2 regions of the Sphingobium sp. BHU LFT2 genome follow, and region 2 is predicted to be linked to the other one. Evidence: riboswitches for the same ligand, from Rfam matches in the RefSeq annotation. Region 2 holds a riboswitch; the other holds the start of a gene.
The links. Region 2 has a riboswitch for S-adenosylmethionine ahead of JQK15_RS07165 (homoserine O-succinyltransferase). Riboswitches for the same ligand answer to the same signal wherever they lie in the genome.
Positions count from the first base shown of each region.

Region 1: it holds a riboswitch for S-adenosylmethionine, as region 2 does, so the genes downstream of both, JQK15_RS00260 (threonine aldolase family protein) here and JQK15_RS07165 (homoserine O-succinyltransferase) in region 2, are expected to answer to the same signal.

Region 1 covers NZ_JAFCGW010000001.1:47,258-56,191, reverse strand. The annotation lists gene JQK15_RS00295 (DMT family transporter) at 1-115, opposite strand, end outside; gene JQK15_RS00290 (GntP family permease) at 161-1,621, opposite strand; gene JQK15_RS00285 (patatin-like phospholipase family protein) at 1,614-2,648, opposite strand; gene JQK15_RS00280 (heme exporter protein CcmB) at 2,756-3,403, opposite strand; gene ccmA (heme ABC exporter ATP-binding protein CcmA) at 3,394-4,011, opposite strand; gene JQK15_RS00270 (metallopeptidase family protein) at 4,008-4,415, opposite strand; gene JQK15_RS00265 (4a-hydroxytetrahydrobiopterin dehydratase) at 4,456-4,746, shown strand; SAM-I-IV-variant riboswitch at 4,782-4,891, shown strand; gene JQK15_RS00260 (threonine aldolase family protein) at 4,949-5,995, shown strand; gene JQK15_RS27230 (hypothetical protein) at 6,233-7,282, shown strand; gene JQK15_RS00250 (hypothetical protein) at 7,290-7,787, opposite strand; gene JQK15_RS00245 (patatin-like protein) at 7,784-8,934, opposite strand, start outside.
Region 2 covers NZ_JAFCGW010000002.1:416,629-425,562, forward strand. The annotation lists gene JQK15_RS07135 (DUF4440 domain-containing protein) at 1-144, shown strand, start outside; gene JQK15_RS07140 (choice-of-anchor A family protein) at 367-1,410, shown strand; gene JQK15_RS07145 (rod shape-determining protein) at 1,555-2,592, shown strand; gene JQK15_RS07150 (NAD(P)/FAD-dependent oxidoreductase) at 2,716-3,942, shown strand; gene JQK15_RS07155 (2'-5' RNA ligase family protein) at 4,407-4,910, opposite strand; gene JQK15_RS07160 (sugar transporter) at 5,018-5,437, shown strand; gene JQK15_RS07165 (homoserine O-succinyltransferase) at 5,448-6,374, opposite strand; SAM-I-IV-variant riboswitch at 6,414-6,522, opposite strand; gene mltG (endolytic transglycosylase MltG) at 6,583-7,554, opposite strand; gene fabF (beta-ketoacyl-ACP synthase II) at 7,664-8,923, opposite strand.

The DNA of each region.
Region 1 (8,934 bases), on a different contig from region 2:
CCAGGATCAGTTCGGGCGCGCCATGGGGCACCATCGCGCGGGCGACGATGAAGCCGGTGGACCAGATCAGGACGAACAATAGGGATGCGATAATGCCGAACATGGCGCAGCCCATGGCCGATGCGCGCGCGCCTGTCGACCCGGCCAACGGGCGAAGGGGTCAGAAGCTGCCGATCATCGATCCGATCAGGATGACGGCGACCAGTGCCGCAAGCGAGCTGACGATGCCGGCCATGGCGATATCCAGATAGGATTCGCGGTGGGTGACGCCGCTCAGCGCCAGCAGGGTGACGATCGCGCCATTATGCGGCAATATGTCCAGCGTGCCCGACCCGATCACGGCCACACGGTGCATGATGGCGGGGTCGGTGCCGGTTCGCACGGCGATGTCCATATAGGTCGGCCCCAGCGCCTCCAGCGCGATGGTGAGCCCGCCCGATGCCGATCCGGTGAGCGCGGCGAGCAGGTTGGTCGCCACCGCCAGCGACACCAGTGGCCCGCCGCCCATGCCCAGCACCCAGTCGCGGATCATGTGGAAGGCGGGCAGCGCGGCGATCACCGCGCCGAAGCCGACCAGGCTCGCCACGCTGATGATTGGCAGCACGGCGGCGTTGGCGCCCGAATCGATGCTGTCACGCAGGCTGACGAGGCGGCCCCGGTTGCACAGGATGATGGCGAGCGTCGCGATCATCAGCGCGGCCGTCACCGACCATATGCCCGCGACCGCGCCCAGGCTGGTGCTGCCCCATAACGGCTCCGCCAGGAAGGGCGCGTCCCAGGTCGGGAACAGCCAGAGCGAGAGGATGAGGTTGCAGCCGATCATCACGCCGATCGGCAGGAAGGCGATGCCGAGCGAGGGGCGGTCGTCGGTGGGTGCCCCTTTGTCCATCTCTGCGGGGTCGAAGGTGGAGGCCGTCGTCGTATGCTCGCGCATCCGCGCGCTGTCGACCGGCGCGGCGGGGGAGAGGCTCGGGGCATAGCCTTCCTGCCGGGCGGCGGCGGCTGCCTGCGCCCGCAGCAGCCAGCCCAGCCCCACCGCCAGCATGATGACCGCGGCGATCAGGCCCAGGCCTGGCGCCGCATAGATGGAGGTGCCGAAGAAGGGCATGGGAATGACATTCTGGATCGCTGGCGTGCCGGGCAGGGCGGTCATGGTGAAGGTCGATGTGCCCAGGATGATGGTCGCGGGCACCAGCCGCCGGGGGATGTCGCCGGCGCGGAACAGCGCCTGCGCCATCGGCACCAGCACGAAGAAGGCGACGAACAGGCTGACCCCGCCATAGGTCAGGATCGCGCCGGCCAGCACCACCGCCATGATCGCGCGGCCGGACCCGAGCCAGCCGATCATGGCATCGGCAATGGTGCGCACCGATCCGCTGTCGTTCATCAGCTTGGCGAAGATCGCGCCGAGCAGGAAGAGCGGGAAAAATTGGGCGAGGAAGCCGGCGGCGGCGACCATGAAGATCTGGGTCCAGCTCGCCAGCATCGGATAGCCCGAAAAGCTGGCGGCGATCATCGCCAGCGCCGGGGCGAGGAACAGCACGCTCCAGCCGCGATAGGCCATGGCGATCAGCGCGCCGAGCGCGACCAGTATGCCAAGGAAGCTGAGCGCCTCAGACATGGGCGAGCAGCGCGTCGATATCGAGCGTCGATTCCCGGCCGATCGCCTGGCCATGATCCTTCAGGAAATCGTCCGCCGCCTTGCGCCCGATCTTCTTGAGCTTCCACAGGAAAGCCCATTCGGCGTTCAGCTTGGACGAATGGCCGAATTGCAGCATGTCGGCGCTGGCGATGCGGTGGATACGCATCTTCGCCCATTTCTCGCCCTCGCCATGGCCGGGATCGGCGACCTGGCGCAGCAGCGCCATCATCCGGATTTCCTGCAACAGCACCGCGTTGAAGGAAATCTCGTTCAATCGGCTGGCAATGTCGCGTGCGGCGTAGAGGTCGGTGGCGCGCTCGACCGGGTTTACCTGGATCAGGATGGTGTCGTCCGAATCGCAGTCGCGCACCAGCGGCGTCAGCGTCGGATTGCCCGAATAGCCGCCATCCCAATAGGCCTCGCCATCGATCTCGACCGCGTGGAACATGGTCGGCAGGCAGGCGGAGGCGAGCAGCACGTCGGGCGTGATCTCCGCATTGCGGAACACGCGGGCCTGGCCGGTGCGCACGCTGGTCGCGGTGATGAACAGGCGGATCGGGCTGGCGGCGAGATGATCGAAATCGACGCATTCGTTGAGGATGTCGGTCAGCGGATTGAAGCCGCCCGGATTGAGATCATAGGGCGAGCAGAGCCGCGCCATCAGGTCCATGCCGACATAGAGCGGCGAATAATCGAGCGTCCAGCGGCCGAGCGCTATGTCGAGCGGGCTGCGGCGGAACGGGCTGAACATTGCCCCGTCCGATACCTTGCTCCAGAAGCGGGTGAGGGCGCGGCGGGCACCCGGCGCGCCGCCATGGGCATAGCCGCTGGCCAGCACGGCCGCGTTCATCGCCCCGGCCGACGTGCCGGATATGCCGTCGATCCGCAGCCAGGGTTCCTCCAGCAGGCGGTCGAGTACGCCCCAGGTGAAGGCGCCATGGGCGCCGCCGCCCTGCAGGGCCAGGTCGATCAGGCGGCTTTGCGGCTCGGCAGTCGGATCGGGCATCGGGCACCTCACGCTTGGCGGGCATGCCCCGCTATCGGAGTTTGTTGCGATGCAGCATGGGACCATTGCGGCCCGCCAATGTCAACGCCTTGCGCGTTGCACAAACCTCATTCCCGGCCCGCGCGGATCGCCGCGCCGCCCGCGATCGGCGTGATCGCGACCAGCAACAGCGATGCGGCGCCCAGGAATTTGAACGCGGCGCCGCTGCCGTCGCCCAGCGTGCCCGCGCCAAAGATCAGCAGCGGCACCGCCAGCGGCAGGGCGAGCAGGCCCGCAAGCGCGCCCGACGAGCGCAGCCCGGCGGTCAGGGTCGCCACCAGCAGGCCAAGCGCGGCGAGCGCGGGGGTGCCGATCAGCAGCCCGGCCTCCAGCGTCAGGATCGTGGCGCCATCCAGCTTCAGCAGCGCGGCGGCGGGCAGGGCGGCGATCATCAGCGGCGGGCCGAAACCCAGCCAATGGGCGATCAGCCGGGCGATCACCACCATCTCCTCGCTGATGCCGCGCAGCGCGATCTGGTCCAGGATGCCGGCATCGCGATCGGGCGCGACCAGCCGGTCGACCGGCAGCAGGCTGGCAAGCAGCGCCGCGATCCACAGCATGCCGCCGCCGGTGCGGGCGAGCAGGGCGGCGTCGGGTCCGACCGCAAAGGGGTAGAGGCTGGCGACCAGCAACAGGAAGGCGACCGGCAGCCACAGCCCGGCCGAGCGCCAGGCCTGGCCCAGGTCGCGGGCGACGAGCAGGGCGATCAGTCGCATGACGCCTCCTGCGCCGGGTCCGGCACATGGGCGGCCATCTCGATCCGCACCGGATCGGTCAGCGGCAATGGCTGGTGCGAGGCGGCGACGACGATGCCGCCGGCCGCCACATGGTCCGCCACCGCCGCGCCGAGCAGCGCGACCGACGCATCGTCCAGGCCATTGGCCGGTTCGTCGAGCAGCCAGATATCCGCGCCGCTGGCAATCACGCGGGCGAGCATGGCGCGCTTGCGCTGGCCGGTGGAAAGCATGCGGACGGGCACGTCGCGCAACGGGGCGAGCGCCATGGCGTGGAGCGCGCGGTCGAGCGCGGCCGCATCCACCCGGTCGAGCCGTGCCCAGAAGCCGAGTGCGCAGTGGAGCGGCAATTCCATGTCGAGCGCCAGTCGCTCGTCGGCCAGCGCGACGCTGCCCTGGCGGTCGATGGTTCCGGCGTAGGCGGGCAGCAATCCGGCGCACTGGCGCAGCAGGCTCGACTTGCCGATGCCGTTGGCGCCGTGCAGCAAGGCGCTGCCGCCAGCCGCCAGCACCAGGTCGATGCCGGCAAAGAGCAGGCGTCCGCCGCGCAGACAGGCCAGGCCCGACAGGCGCAGCGCCGCGCCGCTCATGGGGCGACCATATCCTCCAGCACATGCATGTCGATGTCCGACAGGCCGAAATGATGGCCGATCTCATGCACCACGACATGGGTGATGAGCGCTTCGAGCGGCACGCCGGTTTCGACCCATTCGTCGAGCAGCGGGCGGCGGAAAAGATGCACGGTCGGCGGCAGGTCGCCGGTCTGCGCCTCCTGCCCGAAGGGACGGCCGCTATAGAGGCCGGTCAGGCCGAACGGATCGTCAATCTCCATCTCCTTCAGGATATCGGCGTCGGCGAAATCCTCCACCAGCATCACGACATTGGAGAGATAGGAACGGAAGGGCTCGGGCAGGCGGCTCAGGGCCTCCAGCGCGAGTGTCTCGATTTCCTGTGGGGTAGGGGCGAAGCGGAACGATTGACCAGTGTCAGGCATGGCTGTCACATAGGCGAAAGAAATAACGCAGGATAGAGAAATGCTTGCCAGACTGAACGAAACGGAACGGGCGATCGCGCTGGCGGATTTGCCCGAATGGACGGCGGTCGCCGAACCGGACGGGATTGCGCGCAGCTTCACCTTTCCCGATTTTGTCGCCGCCTTCGGCTTCATGACGCGCGTCGCGCTGCTGGCGGAAAAGGCGGACCATCATCCCGAATGGTCGAACGTCTATAATCGGGTCGAAATCACGCTCACCACCCATGATGCCGGCGGCCTGTCGCAGCGCGACATCGATCTGGCGAAGGGGATAGAGGCACTGCTGCGCTGACGCTTGACGCGGCATCGCCCGGCCGATAATCGCCCCGGCAACATCAAGAGTCGGGCCAACGTCCGACACCAACCTGCTCCCCGAGCAAGGTGGTGCCCCTCGCCAAGAGGGGGATGTGGCCGGACCGGCAATCCAACGGGACACGCAGCCACGACGACGTTGATCCGATGCTTGGTCACACACCAGCAGACGGAAGCATGACGTGCCCATTTCCACACAGCAATTTGCCAGCGACAATTATGCCGGGGCCTGCCCCGAGGCGCTCGACGCGATGCTTGCGGCGAACAGCGGGTCGGCGACGGCCTATGGCGAGGATGAATGGACCCAGCGCGCGGCGGACAATTTCCGCACCCTGTTCGGCGGCGATGCGGAGGTCTTCTTCGTCTTCAACGGCACCGCCGCCAATTCGCTGGCGCTCGCGGCACTGTGCCAGTCCTATCATAGCGTGATCTGTTCGGCCGCCGCCCATGTCGAGACCGACGAATGCGGTGCGCCCGAATTCTTCTCCAACGGGTCGAAGCTGCTGGCGGCACCATCCGTCGATGGCAAGCTGACGCCCGACGCGATCCGGCAGCTCGCGACCAGCCGGTCCGACATCCATTTCCCCAAGCCGCGCGTCGTCACCATCACCCAGCCGACCGAGACCGGCCTTGTCTACACGGTCGAGGAAGTGCGCGCGATTTCCGCCGTGTGCCGCGAACTGGGGCTGAAATTGCATATGGACGGCGCGCGCTTCGCCCATGCCTGCGCCAGCCTGGGCTGCGATCCGGCGGAGATCAGCTGGAAGGCGGGCGTCGACGTGCTCTGCTTTGGCGGCACCAAGAATGGCATGGCCGTGGGCGAGGCGGTGATCTTCTTCGATCGCGCGCTGGCGCAGGATTTCGACTATCGCTGCAAGCAGGCGGGACAACTGGCGTCGAAGATGCGTTTCCTGTCGGCGCCATGGATCGGCCTGCTGGAAAGCGGCGCCTGGCTGCGCAATGCCCGCCATGGCAATGATTGCGCGCGCCGGCTGGCGGCGGCGATCGCCGACCTGCCCGATGTCAGCCCGATCTTCCCGGTGGAGGCCAATGCGTTGTTCTTGTCGGCCCCCGCGCCGGTGCTGGACGCGCTGCGCGCGCGTGGCTGGCGTTTCTACACCTTCATCGGCGGCGGCGCGCGATTCATGTTCGCCTGGGATGCGCAGGTGGAGCGGGTCGACGAACTGGCCCGCGACATCAGGGAAGCCTGCCTGGCGGTCGCCGCCTGACCACAAGCTGATCCGAATAGGCGCAAGGACATGGGCGGGCTGGTGATCGTGCGCGCTGCGCATGTCCTTGTTGCGATATCGAAATGTCATCATGCAGCGGGGTCGGATAGCGGGATGATCCGTTGAGGATGCTCCAAAGCGGATGATCTTGCCTGGTCCAGCCAATTGATAAGAGGCGCTGATCCGGGCCTTCATCACGCCGCCGGCACAGGGGCCGGCGCGTGGACGGAGGCTGTCATGAAGAAGATCGGATGGTTGCTGCTGGGCGTCATGGTGCCGCAGCCGGGGCAGGCGCAGGAGGCGGCGCCGATGGCCGAAGCGCGGGCGGCGATCGAGACCGCCAATCTGGCCGCGCTGCCGCCGGAGGTACGGGCTGCGATCGGCCGGGCCTATTGGGCCACGGAGACGGTGCAGATACGGGGCGTCGAAAAGGTGAAGGGCCAGACGATCGCTGCCAAGGAAATGGTTTTCAAGAAAAATTCGATGATCGAATTTACCGGCGCACACCCCTGGGTATTGTTATTTGCCAGACGGATGCGGATCGAAGACCCACAATCTTTGCTGAGCATTCAACGCAACATGGCGCTGCTGGCAGGGCCGAAGGGCCAAGCTGGCGCAACCGGCGCTGGCGGGCGCAAGGGCAAGCGCACGGGTGCAAATGGTGGTCCGGGTGGTCAGGGCGGCAGTGGCACCGATGGCCGCCCCGGTGGCACGATCGCGGTGCCCGACATCTATATTGTCGTTGGGCGGCTGGAGGCGATCAATACACCGGAGCAGATCAACCAGGCGCGCATTGCCGTCGATTTTCGAGGCGTGCCGGGTGGTGCGGGTGGAGCCGGTGGTTCAGGGGGCAAAGGCGGAGCCGGCGCTGGCGGGCAAGACGGCAGAGCGAGTTGGAAAGTTTGCGAGAGTGGCCCCGGCAATGGAGGCAATGGTGGGCGCGGTGGTTCGGGCGGGAATGGCGGCGCAGGGGGAAATGGCGGCAATGGGGGGCGTGTCTATGTCATCGGCCTGCCCGTAGTGACGGATATCTTTACCGCAGGCGATATTTTGACAAGCGGTGGAGCGGCTGGAAAGGGCGGCGGAGCGGGAGCCGCTGGTGCAGGCGGATCGCACGGGTCGCATGGTTCGCGGCCGGGCATGTGTCGCGGCGGGCGCGATGGCGATGATGGCAAAGCGGGACGTGCGGGGAAAGCTGGAGGAAATGGCCAGATCGGCGGTCGTGGCAGCATCTATGCGTTCCGGCTGAACGCGCTTCAGTCGCTCGAAACGCCGCCCTCACCCTGAAGCGGCCTCAGGGTTCCTCGCCCTCGATCCGGGCGTCATAGCTGCTCAGCGCGCTGATGACATCCGGCATCTTTTCGTAGCGCTTGCGCAGCAAGGCCAGCTTCGCGTCGGTGCCGGAGCAGAGTTCGGCGACGCTTTCCTCGATATAGGCGCGCCGTTCCGCATCATAGGGTTCCTCGCCGCGGAAATGGTCGCAGCTGTCGCGGTCGACCATGAAGGCGGTGACTTCGCGCGGGAAGGGGGCGGGCTGGGCCGCATTGCTCGACGGCGGCAGGTCGAGCGAATTGGTCGGGCCGGGCGGGCCGACGGTGACGATCGGCGCCGGGCGCGAAGGCAGGACGGCGGGCGGAGCGGGTGGCGGCGGATCGGGCTGGACCACGGCAACAGCCACCTGTTGCGGTGCGCTGACCGGGGCGGCCTGTGCGCTGTCATCGGACGAGCCCTTGCAGCCGGTGACGAGCACCAGCGCCAGCATCATCGGAAACAGCTTCAAACGCCCCTTCACCCGATTTCCTCCCGCAGTCCGGCGATCAGATCCGCAACATGCGGCAAGCGCGACTCTTCCTCGTCGAGGATCGCCAGAAACGCCGCCCGCCTATAGTTGCGCAGCGCCCCTTCGGGAAGACGGGTTGGGGCAGGAATTGCGGAAATTACGATATCCAGCAAACGCTCCACCCCATGGAGCCTGCCCCACAGATAGTCATTCTCCCGATAGACCCGGCTGAAAAAGGCACCAAAATTGTTGAATTCAATGCCTTTTAGCGTGGCGTTGGCGCCCCCGGCGCGGATGGCGGTGCAATCTTCGGGCGAAATCCGGTCGACCTTGATCGGATCATATTCATCGACAGCGTCACCCTGAAGCAACGGTAACGTCGCGATGTCGGAGAAGGGGAAGCCGAGATAGGCCAGCAACATGGTGCGGCGCCCCGCCTTGGGCAAGTTGGCGAGCGCCTCGGCCAGCAGCATGTCGGCCGCCTCGTCGCGGGCACGCAGGCCGCGCGCCTGCGCCATCGCCTCCAGCGCGGCACCGGCGTCGGTCGGCACCTGCGCCGCGGCGGCGCGGACATGGTCATTGTAGAAATCATTGCCCTCGCATTCGGTGTAGAGGGCGAGCGCGCGATAGATGGCGTCGTGCATCGCCTGCACCGCTTCGCTGTCGGCATCGGCCTCTAATTCCAGCGTCTCGGCCAGCCGCCGCGCCAGGAAGCGCAGGCGGCGGATGCGGAAGGCCAGGTCATGGGTGCGGAAGAAGAGGACGGGCGCGGCGGCGGAGCCGGCATCCTCGGTCAACTGGTCGGCGCCGATCGCGCGCACCTGCTTCCAGATCGCCTGGCGATAGGCTTCGCGCATCATCGGCGCATCCTCGCCGCTCAGCTGGAACAGCCGCGCGGCCAGATCCTCGACGATGCCCGACAGTTTGAGATGGGCATAAGCGGGGAAGGCGAATCCGGCCGATGCGGCGGCGCGCTGCTGCGCCTTGCCGCGCCAGGCGGACAGGCGCGCCGGCGTTGGCCGGTCGAGGAACAGCATGCGGCCGATCGCCCCCTCCACCTCCGCTTCGATACCGGGGCGCAGCGCCTGGATGATCCGGCCCATGCGGCGGATGCGGGCGGAATGGCGGTCGATCGCCTCCAGATTGTCGCGGATCGGCT
Region 2 (8,934 bases):
CCGATCGCCTTCGAGCATGGCCAGTGGCAGGGCGTTGCCGCATCGTCCGGCATCCTCATCGCCTCGGGCGCCTACACCGCCAAATGGCGGCAGCTTGGCAGCGAGTGGCTGATCGAGGCGGAACTTTACCTGACCCTGGCCTGAAAAGTCCGCAACTTTCCGCTGCAAGACGATCGGCCACGCTCTTCGTGCAATAGTTAATAAAATATTGCCGCACTGGTCCGACAGGACTATGGCGCCCCCACCCTGTCCTTGGCGCTCCGGCGTCGGAGTCGGGGCCGACAATCCAGAGAGCGGAAGGGGGGGACTTCGCCACGCGTCACGCAATCCATTGTGACGACATGCGAAGACTTGGCGTTATCTATTATGAAAAAGACCGGTTTCATGATTTCGGCGTCGCTGGCGCTGCTTGCTGCCGCCCCCGCTTATGCCTCACCCGTTACCGGCACCGACGCGCTGCGCGAATGGAATCTGATCGTGCTGGGCGACCTCAGTTCCTCCTCCGAAGTCGAAGGCCGCACCTTCGTTGGCGGCGACCTCACCGGCACATCCTCCAGCTACCAGATCAGCACGCCCGCCGCCTCTGCGACCGGCCAGGCAGGCCTTACCGTGGTCGGCAATGTCACCGGCGGCATCAAGAATTTGAACAACGGGTCGGGCGCGCTGGTCGGCGGCAATGTCGAAAGCGGCTTCAACCTCAATGGCGCGGCCCAGACGGTGAAGGTCGGCGGCACCATCAGCAACACCAATATCAACCAGAATAGCGTCCAGTCCGGCCTGGCCACATCGGACCCCAGCTTCGCATCCAGCCTGGCGACGCAGGGCACGGTGCTGGCCGGCAGCATGAAGCAATTGTCGACCAACCTGTCGGGCCTGGCCGCCAACAGCGACATGGTGATCAGCGGCAACCGCGCCACCTTCAACGCCAGCCCCGACGCCAATGGCCTGGCCGTCTTCTCGATCAGCGCCGCCGACCTCGACAAGGTGGGCGAAATCGCCTTCAACCTGAACGGCGCCGACACCGCGATCGTCAATGTCAGCGGCAGCGCGGTCAGTCTCAACGACAATTTCCTGGGCGGCACCGCCAATCTCGGCGAACATGTGATCTGGAATTTCGGCGACGCCCAGTCGCTCGACCTCACCAATAGCTGGGGCGGATCGCTGCTCGCGCCCTGGGCCGATGCGACCACCGCCAACTATATCCAGGGATCGGCCGTGTTCGGCAACCTGACCCAGAATGGCGAGATGCATCTGGGCACCTATACGGGCGGCTATACCCCGCCGATCGATCCGCCGACCGGCAGCAGCTCGGGCGGCACGCCGGTGCCCGAAGCGCCGGGCTGGACCCTGTTCCTGCTCGGCATCGTCGGTGTGCTGCTGGGTCGCCGCCTGATCCGCAAGACCGCCTGAACCGCCCTTTATCGCGCTTTTCCGTCCCTTCAGCCTCGGCCAGACGCGGGAAACGGACGGACTGGCGCAGCGCCCTTCTGATCGCCGCCGGGCGGCGGCACAGGGAGCCATTGTTTCACAATCTTTGCAGATCGCCGCTTTCCCATGAAAATGCCCCGCTTCTTCTCCTCGACCGCCTGCGACATGGCGATCGATCTTGGCACCGTGAATACCGTCATCCACGCCCGCGACCGGGGCATCGTGCTGAACGAACCCTCCGTCATCGCGATCGAGACCATTCGCGGCATCCGCAAGGTCAAGGTGGTGGGCAATGAAGCCAAGCTGATGATGGGCAAGACCCCGGCCAATATCCAGGCGATCCGCCCGCTGCGCGACGGCGTGATCGCCGACATCGACGTGGCCGAGCAGATGATCAAGCATTTCGTCGAGAAAGCGCAGGACGGCGGGCGCTTCGGCCGCCGCTACGACGTGGTGATCTGCGTGCCGACCGGTTCCACCATGGTCGAGCGCCGGGCGCTGCGCGACGCTGCCTCCAACGCCGGCGCGGCGCGGGTGCAGTTGATCGAGGAGCCGATGGCCGCGGCGATCGGCGCCGGCCTGCCCGTCACCGAACCGCGCGGCGCTATGGTGGTCGATATCGGCGGCGGCACGACCGAAGTGGCCGTGCTGTCGCTCAACGGCATCGCCTACAGCAATTCGGCCCGCGTCGGCGGCGACAAGCTGGACGACGCGATCGCCTCGCACATCCGCCGCGTCCATAATCTGATGATCGGCGAAGCCACCGCCGAACGGGTCAAATGCGCGATCGGCTGCGCCACCCCGCCCGATGGCGAGGGCGAGCGGATCATCGTCAAGGGCCGCGACCTGGTGAATGGTCGCCCGGCCGAAATGACCATCAGCGAAGCGGAAATCTGCGACGCCCTGTCCGAACCGGTCGGCCAGATCGTGATGGCGGTGATGACCGCGCTGGAACAGACCGCGCCCGAACTCTCGTCGGACATCATCGATGAGGGCATCACCCTGACCGGTGGCGGCGCGCTGCTGCGCAGGCTGGACGAGGCGCTGTCCGAAGCCACCGGCCTGCCCGTACGGATCGCCGACACGCCCCTGATGTGCGTCGCCATGGGCGCCGGCAAGGCGCTGGAAGATCGCGCCTATGAGGGCGTTCTGACCATGTCCTGACCGGCGCGCACCGCCCCGACGATGGTTGGCGGGCATCGCTTGCCCGTCCCGCCACATCGGCGCTTGCCAGCACTGCCAAATGCCGCCAAGCAAAGCCCCGGATAAAAGAGGATGAGCGGGCGGATGAGCTATTATGACGTTCTGATCGTGGGGGCCGGCCATGCCGGCGCGCAGGCGGCGATCTCGCTGCGCCAGCACGGCTTCGAAGGCTCGGTCGGCATGATCGGCGACGAGAAGGATCCGCCCTATGAGCGCCCGCCTTTGTCCAAGGAATATTTCGCCGGCGACAAGAGCTTCGACCGTATCCTGATCCGCCCCGCCGCCTTCTGGGACGAGCGCAAGATCGACATGTTGCTGGGGCGCCGGGTCAAGAGCGTCGATCCGGTCGGCAAGTTCGTCACCGTCGGCGACGTGGAAATCGGCTATGACAAGCTGATCTGGTGTACCGGCGGCAGCCCCCGGATGCTCACCTGCAGCGGCGCCGAAGCCGCCAATGTCCATGCCGTGCGCCGCCGCGACGATGTCGACGCGATGATGGCGAAGATCGACAGCGTGAACCATGTCACCATCATCGGCGGCGGCTATATCGGGCTGGAGGCGGCCGCCGTCCTGTCCAAGTTCGGCAAGACCGTCGTCCTGCTCGAAGCGCTCGACCGGGTGCTGGCCCGCGTCGCGGGCGAGGATCTCTCGCGCTTCTACGAGGCGGAGCATCGCGCCCATGGCGTCGATTTGCGCACGGGCGCGAAGATGGACTGTATAGAGGTCAAGGACGGCCGGGCGACGGCAGTGCTGATGCAGGACGGCGAGCGGATCGAGACCGACATGGTGATCGTGGGCATCGGCATCGTGCCCGAAACCGGCCCGCTGATCGCGGCGGGCGCGGCCGGTGGCAATGGCGTCGATGTCGACGAATATTGCCGCACCTCGCTGCCCGACATCTATGCCGTGGGCGATTGCGCGTCCCATGCCAACCGCTTTGCCGGCGGCGCGCAGATGCGCCTCGAATCCGTCCAGAACGCCAATGACCAGGCCAAGACCGCCGTGGCCCACATCCTTGGCAAGGAAGAAGCCTATGACGCCGTCCCCTGGTTCTGGTCGAACCAATATGATCTCAAGCTCCAGACCGTGGGCCTGTCGACCGGTTTCGACCAGACGGTGCTGCGCGGCGATCCCGCCACCCGCAGTTTCTCGGTCGTCTATCTGAAGGGCGGCAAGCTGATCGCGCTCGATTGCGTCAATGCGGTCAAGGACTATGTCCAGGGCCGGGCCCATGTGCTGTCGGGCGCCCATCTCGACCCGGCGCAACTGGCCGATGCCGGCATTCCGCTCAAGGAAGTGGGCCTCGCCTGACCGGTCGGCGACGACGCGACAATCGGATTTTCCTACGAAGTTCACAGTGTCGTCGCCCCGTTTTGCGCCATTTTCCCGGCATAGGGTCATCGGAAAGCGACGGCGACGCGACAATCGCGCGCCTGTGAAGCGACACCGACGCGCCAGCGAAGCGACGATCAGGCGACCATGACGCGACGGGGCGGTTGCGGCAGGACGCTGCAGCAAGGTCGATAACGGGGCAATGGGAGCGGCCAATTCCATCCCACAGGGTGGACCAGAAATATGCTGAGTAGGAAAGACGGCCGGGAAGCGGGCAGAAGCTGACCTTTCCTACTCCCCTCCCTTTTCAGGGAGGGGCCGGGGGTGAGTGCGCCGCGTAGCGGCGGCCTACGCTCGATCGGGCAGAATCTCGCTGCACTCGCAACCCACCCCAACCCCTCCCTGAAAGGGAGGGGCTATCTATCGCTCCCATTCTGCCGTCGCTACCCCCGAAACCGGGTCTCGCTTGCCAGTTCCCATGGTCCGCCGCGATAGTGCCAGGCGGCCAGGCCCGCGATTGCGATCGGGCGGGGATGGAAATCAGCGCGCAATCGGTCGGCCAGCGCCCGCGCGACCCTGGGCTCCACCTTGTTCTGCACGGTCAGATGCGGGCGAAAGCCGGCCTGGTCCTGCGGCGTCAGCAGGCCGGTGAAGGCGTCCGCCAATTCGCCACGCAACGCCGCTAGATCGGGACTGTCGATGCGATAGGCGACCCCCTGCCCCAGCAGCAGCACATCGCCCAGTCGCGCCCGTGGCGCCGGGCCGGCGCATATCTGTTTCATCCGCGTCCTGAGTTCGGGCAGCAGCGAAGGCGGCAGATGATGGAACAGGGTGACATGCGCCGGCACCTGATTGCGTTCAGGCGGGAAATGGGCGCGGCGCAAGCCATCCGCCCAGGCGAAATCGGCAGCGCCCAGCAGCGCGGTGACGATGATCGGGTCAGCCAGGACCGCCTCCCTGCAACGCAATGGTGGACTTTCGCCCGGCCAGGACAGGCTATATGATGACAGATGCCGCGCCCGGCAAGCAGGCGCGGCCCAGGAGGGGAAGCATCATGCGCGCACCGGCATCCTTCGTCATCATCGCCGTCATCCTGCTGCTATGGAACCTGATGGGGGTCGCCGCCTTCGTCATGCAATATGGCGCCGACCTGGGCGAACTCGCCAGAACCGATCCCGACACCGCCCGCGCCTTCGCCCAGATGCCCGGCTGGGCCTGGGCCGTCTATGCGGTGGCGGTGGGCGCCGGCACGCTGGGCGCGATCGTCCTGCTGCTACGCCGCCGCGTCGCGGTGCCGCTGTTCCTGCTGTCGCTGCTCGCGGTGATCGTCCAGTTCGGATACACGTTCCTCGGCACCGACCTGCTGGCGGTGAAGGGCGCGGGCGCGGCGATCTTCCCGGCCGTCATCGTCCTGATCGGGCTAGGCCAGTGGCTCTACGCCCGCAGTCAGGCGGCCAAGGGTCTGCTGCGCTGATCGGCGCCGATCAGGCCGCGCTCTGCAATATCTCCTGGCCGATCATGTCCACGTCGAACGGCGCGGTCTGGTAGAGATCGTTGATCCAGTTGCCGAACAGCAGATGGGCATGGCTGCGCCAGCGATTTTCCGGCGGACGGGACGGGTCGTCGTCGGGGAAATAATGGGCCGGCATCTGGCGGCCGCCGTCGCGCGCATATTCGTCGCCCAGCGTGCGCGTGTCATATTCGACATGGTTGAACATGTGCAGGAAGCCATGGCGCGGATCATGGACCAGGCAAGGCCCGGTCTCCGCGCTGTCGGCCAGCAATTGCAGCCCGCGATCGACCGGCAGCGATTCCCGCCGCACTTCCGACCAGCGCGACACGGGGATCGAGAAATCGTCCGAAAAACCCCGCAGATAGGGCGAGGCCGGAGCATGGTTGCGATGGCGGAACACGCCGAACGCCTTGCGCTCCAGCGCGTGCTTCTCGACCCCGTGGAAATGATGGAGCGCCGCCTGCGCCGCCCAGCAGATGCTGAGCGAACGATGCACATGGGTCTGGGTCCAGTCGAAGATGGCGCGCAGTTCCTGCCAGTAGCTCACCTCCTCGAACGGCAGATGCTCGACCGGCGCGCCGGTGATCAGGAAGCCGTCGAACCGCTCGTCGCGCACATCGGTCCAGGCGCGGTAGAAGGACTGCATATGATCGGCGGAGGTGTTGCGCGACACATGGTCGCTGATCCGCACCAGCGTCAGTTCCACCTGCAACGGCGAGGCGCCGAGCAGCCGGGCAAGCTGCGTCTCGGTATCGATCTTGTTGGGCATCAGGTTCAGCAGCGCGATCCGCAGCGGGCGGATATCCTGCCGCACCGCGTCCGCCTCGCCCATCACGGCAACGCCCTCGGCTTCCAAGGTGCGGCGGGCGGGCAGGTCGTCGGCAATCTTGATCGGCACGTCTCGTCAGTCCTTCCTGGCGGGGCGACGATCGGTGGCTGAGGTCCGCTTTGTTGCCGGATCGGCCACATCCTCCCGGATCGGGAGTGCCACCTTGCCCGGAACGGCAGGTTGGCGTTGGGCGTCGCCCCAACTCTTGATGCTGGACTATCCCTAGCGCGCGCCGGGCCATGTGGCAAGCCCGGCTATATATCGGCCAAGCCGGGCTTTACAGCTCGCCCCGGGCGCGGCGGATTTCGAACCACTTCCGCACATTCTCATTATGCTGCTGATAGGTGTCGGCAAAGATATGGCCGCCCTTCCCGTCCGCGACGAAATAGAGCGCATTCGTCTCCGCCGGGTGCAGCACCGCCAGGATCGACAGGCGGCCCGGATTGGCGATCGGCCCCTTGGGCAGGCCGGTCATCGCATAGGTGTTGTAATCATTGACGTCGGCGATCTCGGACTTCTTGATCCGGCGGCCGAGCGGCTTGCCCCTGGTGATCGGATAGATGATCGTCGGGTCGGCCTGCAGCATCATGTTCTTGCGCAGACGGTTGCTGTAGACGCCCGCGACCATCGGCCGCTCCTTGGCGATCGCGGTTTCCTTCTCGACGATCGAGGCGAGGATGATCGCCTCCTGGGGCGACTTGGCGATCGTGTTGGGCGCGCGTTCGGCCCACAGCTTCGCCAGCGCCTTGTCCATCGCCGCCTGCATCCGCTTCAGCACGGCGGCGCGCGGCTCGCCCTTGTCGAAGGCATAGCTGTCGGGCAGCACGCTGCCCTCCTGCGGCACCGCGACATCGCCGGTCAGCTCGTCATTGGCCATCAGCCGTTCCTGCACCAGGATCGACGGCATGCCTTCGGGGATGGTGACCAGCCGGGTCAGCGTCTTGCCGCCCTGCAGGATCGAGAGGATCTCGCTATTGCTGGCGCCCTTGGGCAGCACGAACTCGCCGGCCTTGATCGGCTTGGCGCCGCCAAAGACCTTCGCGCGGGTCAGGAAGGCATCGGCCGAACGCACCGCGCCAGCCGATTTCAACAGCACCGCGGCATCGGACAGGGTCGATCCCTCCGGCACGACGATGCTGATATTCTGGGTGGCCGGCCCCGTCTCGGTCCAGCCATGGACGAAGCGGAAACCGACAAAGGCGACAACGGCCAGGCCGATCAGAAGGATGATGCAGCCCAGTCGCCGCACCGGATTTGCGCCGGATCGTCTTGCCATCATCCCAACTGCCCGACCCAAATAATGCCCAACCGGCTATGGCTTACATGATCCTCCCCTTTTCAGGGGAGGATCAGGCGTATCAGATCGCCTTCATGATGAGCGAGGCGTTGGTGCCGCCGAAGCCGAACGAGTTGTTCAGCACCGCGCGCACCTTGCGCTCCTTGGCGACGTGCGGGACCAGGTCGACGCCCTTGCAGCTTTCGCTCGGCTCGTCGAGGTTGAGCGTCGGCGGCACGATCTGGTCGCGCATGGCGAGGATGCAGAAGATGCTCTCCACCGCGCCCGCGCCGCCCAGCAGGTGGCCGATCGCCGACTTGGTCGACGACATCGACATGCTGCCCAGATGATCGCCGAACAGACGCTTGACCGCGCCCAGTTCCAGTTCGTCGCCCAGCGGGGTCGAGGTGCCATGCGCGTTCACATAGTCGATATCTTCCAGGCTGAGGCCCGAGCGCTTGAGCGCCATCTGCATCGAACGGAAACCGCCATTGCCTTCCGGGTGCGGCGCGGTGACATGATAGGCGTCGCCGGTCAGGCCATAGCCAATGACTTCGGCATAGATTTTCGCGCCGCGCGCCTTTGCCCGCTCATATTCTTCCAGCACGACCACGCCCGCGCCTTCGCCCATGACGAAGCCGTCACGGTTGACGTCATAGGGACGCGACGCCTTTTCCGGCGTGTCGTTGAAGCCGGTCGAGAGCGCACGCGCCTGGGCGAAGCCGGCGATGCCGATCGGGCAGATCGCGCTTTCCGCGCCACCCGCCAGCATCACGTCAGCATCGTCCATCGCGATCATGCGCGCAGCGTCGCCGATCGAGTGGGCGCCGGTCGAGCAGGCGGTGACGACGGCATGGTTCGGACCCATCAGGCCGTATTTGATCGAGACCTGGCCCGAGATCAGGTTGATCAGGCGGCCATGGACGAAGTGCGGCGAAACGCGGTTGGGGCCCTTGTTGGCCAGCACCAGCGATTCGCTTTCGATGCCCGGCAGGCCACCAATGCCCGAACCGATCGAGCAGCCGGCGCGCAGGCGCTCTTCTTCCGACATATTGTCCAGGCCCGCGTCGCGCAGCGCCTGGCTGGCGGCGGAAATGCCATAGACGATGAACGGATCGACCTGACGCTGAATCTTGTGGTCGACGTCCAGCGAGGCGTCATAGCCATATTCATGATCCGCGGGCTTCACTTCGCAGGCGATGCGGCACTTGTAATCGGTGGCGTCGAAGCGGGTGATCGTCGCCGCGCCGGATTTCGACGCGATGATGTTCTTCCAGGTGGTTTCGACATCCCCGCCAAGCGGGCTTACCATGCCAAGGCCGGTTACGACGACGCGACGCATATGCTTGCTCC